2 regions of the Acinetobacter sp. CY17 genome follow, and region 2 is predicted to be linked to the other one. Evidence: riboswitches for the same ligand, from Rfam matches in the RefSeq annotation. Region 2 holds a riboswitch; the other holds the start of a gene.
The links. A riboswitch is a leader RNA that binds a small molecule or an ion and turns the genes downstream of it on or off. The one in region 2 is predicted to bind thiamine pyrophosphate.
Positions count from the first base shown of each region.

Region 1 (3,136 bases), on a different contig from region 2:
TGCTGCTGTTGTAGACGTAGTGTTAGTTCACTTAAGGAAATTGAAGTTTTCACTTGCTTTAAACCTTGCCACGCATCCCAACGAAACAGCGGTTGTTTAGCCGTGACTAGCGCTTGCCGAGTTGTTGAGGAACTCGGCATTAAATTCTCACTCTCAAAACCAGGAACATTAATTAGGTTATTATTTTGATTATCTTGGCTTTTGCGGGTGATATTGGCATTCACGGTAATTGTTGGGAATAAATTACCTTTCGCCAAACCCAAATTAAGTTGATCGACTTGATACTGCAATTGATTGGCTTGCCAAGTGGGGTCATTTTTTTGTGCCAACTGATACGCTTCAACTAAATCCAAAGCATAGCTGCTAGGTGCAACAAGTATTAAGCTGGCAAGAAATAAAAGTTGTTTTTTCATGAATATGACCTACTCAAGCATACAAAGACAGCGTAAAAATTTAGGGATTGAGCATCAAACCCAATTGGGAATTTAGGTACATTTTTAGCGTATTTTTTACATAACTTAGCTTTTAAAAACACAACTTTTCCATAAAATGAGCCAGCAGCTTATGATTTGTGTTAATAATTAACCAAATCGCCTCAGAATACTACATATTGCTAGCATCTCTGAATATACATATATTGCAAAATACGCCTATTCATTGGATAACAGTCGCGGTCTTATGCTTACAACATTGTCCTTACCTTATTTCACAAGGTTATTCTTACCAGTGTTGTGTGCACTTAGCTTTAGCGCTTGCCAACCTTCAGAAAAACCCGTAATTCCAGACTCAGCACCGTTAGCTCACAGCACCAAACCAGAAAAAGATCTCAATACACTATGTGATAATCTAACCCAAGATATGCAGCAGGTAGATCATCAACGTACAGTGCTCGCGTTACAGGAAATTAATCAAAATCTCAAAGTTTGTCTGCCGCTTATGACCACTCAACAACAGTTAGATTTACTCGACATTTCACAACATATGTACGAGAATTTTTTACTGGTTGAGCGTACACCTGCCCAGCAACACGCTTTTGAGCAGTATGTAAATGGTGCGGGTACACATCCCACACTCCATCAACAGTATTTTGATCAAATGAGCGTCCGTGACCAGTATTTAGTCAAGCATCAAGGTCAAGCCTACGTTGAATTAATTACTTTGAGCGATGGCTATGTCGGTTATCGTCGCAGTCCACAGTATTTAGCACGTATCTTTGCACCGTATTTACCTGAAGCTGAACAGAGCTTTATTCAAGCCTTAGCCAATCAAAATAGTCAGCCTTTATTTAATCAACACAGTCTAGAAGTTGAGCCTTTGGTTGTGGCCGAGCGGGCTTTATTTTGGGAAAGCTATCTTGCCAGCTATCCAAATAGTCGCTATAAAAACGACGCTCAGTATTTATATCGCGCTTATAGTCAGTTGTTATTTACTGGCACCCAAAGTGATCAAGTCTCCAATAGTTATAAAGGGATTGACAGTATCGACCCACAGAGTCTCGCGGCAATTCAATATATTAGCCGACAATCAAATGCGACTCTTGCCACACAAGCCACGAAATTTTTAAACTTTATTGAGCGTGATTTTGAACTGAGCCACAGCAGTTTGGAACAAGAACATCAAGCCGCTGTTGCAGCACTTACAGATGAACTGGATTTAGTGCCAGTAAATTTACAGCGCGGTAAAAATTGTTTCTTAGATGCGGTGTGTATTTAGACATTAACACTATTAGTGTTGTTTTTTTAGTCCTGTTACACTGCAAGTCGCTTGACGGAGCGCGAGTAACTGACTCGCTGAGATTTGGTCAATGTAATTTTACATTTAATCCAAAGTACCGTTGAACCTGATCAGGTTAATACCTGCGTAGGAATCAAGCCACTAAAAACTTATGCCTTTTTGATATGCCCCATCTTTGGGATATATCTGCCACGTTTTTGGTCGTGCTTGATTCGTTGATATTGCAAAGGATCATGGACATGAACCCATTAACGAATCTTCAAGACGCGCTCATTGCGCAACATGAGCAAGACGCTCAAGACCTTCACCGTATCTTACCTGCCTCTAAAAAAATCTATATCCAAGGTTCACGCCCTGATATTCAAGTGCCGATGCGCGAAATTCAGCTCAGCAGCACACCAACCAATTTAGGTGGCGAAGATAATCCCCCACTTTTGGTTTATGACACTTCTGGAGCATATACCGACTCCACCATTAAAATTGACTTAAACCAAGGCTTACCCAATATACGCGAGGCATGGCTTAAGCAAAGGCATGATACCGAGGTGTTAGAGCAATTAAGCTCTCGTTTTGGTCAAGCACGCTTACGTGACATTAGCACTGCTGAGATTCGCTTTCGTCATCTACAAAAGCCGCGCCGTGCTAAGTCTGGTCATAACGTGACCCAAATGCACTATGCCAAACAAGGCATCATTACCCCAGAAATGGAATATATCGCCATTCGCGAAAATCAGCGCCAACATGCAGGCACAGATCTGCGTCAACATGCAGGACAAAATTTTGGTGCTAAAAACTTAACCGAAATTACCCCTGAGTTTGTACGTCAAGAAGTGGCCGCAGGACGCGCCATTATTCCTGCCAATATTAACCACCCTGAATGTGAACCCATGATTATTGGGCGTAATTTTTTAGTCAAAATTAACGCCAATATCGGTAATTCAGCACTGGGGTCTAATATTCACGATGAAGTGGCTAAAATGACATGGGCAACCCGTTGGGGCGCGGATACCATCATGGATTTATCAACGGGTAAAAATATCCATGAAACCCGCGAGTGGATCATTCGCAATTCCCCTGTGCCAGTGGGTACTGTACCCATCTATCAAGCCTTAGAAAAGGTTAATGGTGTGGCAGAAGATTTAACATGGGAGATTTTTAAAGACACCCTAATTGAACAAGCCGAACAAGGCGTAGATTACTTTACTATTCATGCAGGGGTGTTATTGCGTTATGTGCCGTTAACCGCCAATCGCTTAACGGGTATAGTCTCACGTGGTGGTTCGATCATGGCACAGTGGTGTTTAGCACATCATCAAGAAAACTTTTTATACACCCATTTTGATGAAATCTGCGAGATCATGAAAGCCTATGATGTTTCATTTAGTTTGGGCGATGGCTTACG
Region 1 is NZ_JCAKMX010000018.1:19,567-22,702, forward strand. It holds gene abuO (multidrug efflux outer membrane protein AbuO) at 1-413, opposite strand, end outside; gene AC5YCI_RS12235 (hypothetical protein) at 727-1,713, shown strand; TPP riboswitch at 1,759-1,884, shown strand; gene thiC (phosphomethylpyrimidine synthase ThiC) at 1,974-3,136, shown strand, end outside.
Region 1: another riboswitch for thiamine pyrophosphate. It lies ahead of thiC (phosphomethylpyrimidine synthase ThiC); the one in region 2 lies ahead of AC5YCI_RS12630 (FAD-dependent oxidoreductase).

Region 2 (3,136 bases):
ACAATCGGTGTTATGGAATATTAATCCTTTTGATCAATGGGGAGTAGAAAAGGGCAAAGAAATAGCCAATGAGTTATTGCCTGTGTTAACCCGAGAACATGCTGACTTATCGCATTTAGATGCCTCAACGCGCGGTTTGATACAAACGATTCAAATGTTCTAAAGCAACGCATGGCGAAGGCCATGCGTGATGTTATGATGTGCTCTCAATCAATTCGCTTAAGAGCTGCACATAATAATCCAGAGGCTGAGTTGCTTGCTCTTGATTGATTTCAATATTCAGTCTGAGTAAGGGTTCGGTATTTGAGGCTCTGACATTAAAACGCCATGTTTTAAAATCAAAACTTAAACCATCTGTGCTATCCAAATCAGGCTGATACTCTGAGAAATACTGTTTCAAGGCATTAATCGTCGTTGGCGCATCTTTGACAGTAAAGTTAATTTCACCACTGCAGGGAAAACGTTGCTGCATCGCTTGGGTGAGTTCAGATAAGGGACGCTGTTTGGCTGACAATAAGTTCACCACCAATAACCAAGGGATCATACCGCTGTCACAGTAGCCAAAATCACGGAAGTAATGATGGGCACTCATTTCGCCACCATAAACTGCATTTTCTTCACGCATGACCTGCTTCATATAGGCATGCCCAGATTTAGACTGAACTGCAATGCCTTGATAACGCGCCACAATATCCAATGTATTCCAGATTAAACGTGGATCATGCACAATCTTTTGCTGGGCTTGTTTTTGTAAAAATGCTTCTGCCAATAAGCCGACCAAATAATATCCATCAATAAACTGGCCTTTTTCGTCAAATAAAAAGCAACGATCAAAATCACCATCCCAAGCCACACCAAAATCAGCTTGATGTTCAAGTACCGCAGCTGTTGTCGCATGACGATTTTCAATCAACATTGGATTGGGAATGCCTGTTGGAAAACGACCATCCGGTTCATGCTGAATTTTAATCAGTTCAATAGGAAGATGTGCTGCTTTAAAACATTGTTCCAAAGCATCCACCGCATGCCCAGCTGCGCCATGTCCGGGATTGGTGACAATTTTTAAGGGTCGAATCTGTTGATCCAGATAGCCCATAAGATGGGCGGTATAGGCAGGTAAAATATCATAGGCTGTGGTTTGACCCTGTGCTTGCGTAAAGGCAAACACGCCTTGTTCAATAAAGGCTTGAATGTCTTTTAATCCAGTGTCCATACCAATAGGACGTGCGCCTTTGCCCACCAATTTCATACCATTATATTCAATCGGATTATGGCTGGCGGTAATTTCAATGCCACCATCAATATCCAAGGCAAAAGCCGCAAAGTAGATTTCTTCGGTACCGGCTAAACCTAAGTCCAGTACGTCGACACCTGCATCGTTTAAGCCGTGAATCAAGGCTGTTTTGAGCATGGGGCTACTTAAACGAATATCTGCACCCACCGCAATACAACGTGGTTTAAAGATTTCTGCATAAGCGCGACCCAAGGCATAAGCAAATTTAGGGGTAATTTCTGTGTCTAGTTTCCCCCGAATATCATAGGCTTTAAAACAAGTCATTCTTATCTATCTATTTAATTTATATTAGAAATTAAGCTAACAGTGTTTTTAGATACTTTGGGTAAGTAATCATTATTTTTTGTTAAGCAAAAAATAGCCGCATTTTAGCCCTACAGATTGCTTGACAAGCTGCTTAAAATTTAACTAAATAGAGACACTTTTAGGCAGGGGAGTCTCCAATAGAGACTGAGAGGCTAGTTGAGCTAGCGACCCTTTGAACCTGACCCAGTTAATGCTGGCGTAGGAAGACCATCTTAATACGGCCTGTGCTTTTAAAGCCAAGTCCGTCTTTTCCTGTACGTCGCATGGGTCTCTTGTCGGAGATCAACATGTTTCTTGAGTTATTGATATGAGCCACTGGTCAATTTTGGGCAGTGGCGTCACTGCCTTATGTGTGGCAACAGCCTTACATGCTCACGGCGAATCGCTAGAAGTGATTTGCTCAAATACGCATGCCATGGCTTCACATTTTGCCGGTGGTATGCTGGCACCGTTTTGTGAGGCAGAAGCTGCACCACATTTTAAAGCTTTATACGATTTTGACGCGATTGCTTGGTGGCAGCGCTATAGCACACAGGTGGTGCAACAGGGCACTTTGGTCTTAGCAAATAAGCGTGATCATGCCGAGTTGCAACGTTTTGCCACACGTACGACACAGCATCAATGGCTGAACCCACAGTGCCTGGAGCCTGAGTTGGAACATGTACAGCATGCCTTGTTTTTTAAAGATGAAGCCCATTTAGATCCACGTTTGGTCTTAGCTGAGCTCAAAAATAATTTAATTCAACAAGGCGTCGCCATCCACGCTGGCCAGCCCAGTGGCAGAATCATTGATTGCCGTGGTATTTATGCGCAAGATCAAATTCCCTTACGTGCAGTACGGGGTGAAATGCTGATTTTAGAGCAGCCGGAGTTACATTTTTCCCGACCCATTCGCTTATTACATCCCCGTTTTCCCTGTTATTTAGTGCCACGCGCACATGGTCGCTTTATGCTAGGGGCAAGCATGCTTGAAAGCGATTCGCGTCAGCCCATCACAGCACGTAGCATGATGGAATTACTCAGTGCAGCTTATAGCATTCATCCTGCATTGGCAGAAGCTTCTATTGTAGAAACAGGTGTCGGGTTAAGACCAGCTTACTCAGACAATATTCCAAAAATTGCTTATCAACAGCAGACCTTTTACGTCAACGGCATGCATCGTCATGGGTTTTTATGTGCACCATGGCTGGCCGAACAACTGATTCATCAACTTGCAGGGAGCACAGTATGAAGATTTATTTAAATGGTAACCCAATCGACACGCACAGTGAAAATTTAAGCCAACTACTTGAAGAACAGCAGTTTGACGGTAGCGCAGTGGCCACGGCGGTTGATGGCAACTTTGTTCCACGCAGCCAATATACAACCACCTTATTATGTGCTGGGCAAAAAATTGAAGTCCTTGCACCAATGCAAGGAGGTTAACATGCAGGTTTATGGTACAACGCTAAAATCACGTTTATTGTTGGGCACAGCCGGTTATCCTTCCCCGGATTGTCTTCTACGCGCCATTCAAACTGCGGATGTTGATGTCAT
Region 2 is NZ_JCAKMX010000019.1:16,091-19,226, forward strand. It holds gene pgi (glucose-6-phosphate isomerase) at 1-163, shown strand, start outside; gene AC5YCI_RS12625 (phosphohexomutase domain-containing protein) at 194-1,558, opposite strand; TPP riboswitch at 1,715-1,822, shown strand; gene AC5YCI_RS12630 (FAD-dependent oxidoreductase) at 1,908-2,831, shown strand; gene thiS (sulfur carrier protein ThiS) at 2,828-3,025, shown strand; gene AC5YCI_RS12640 (thiazole synthase) at 3,027-3,136, shown strand, end outside.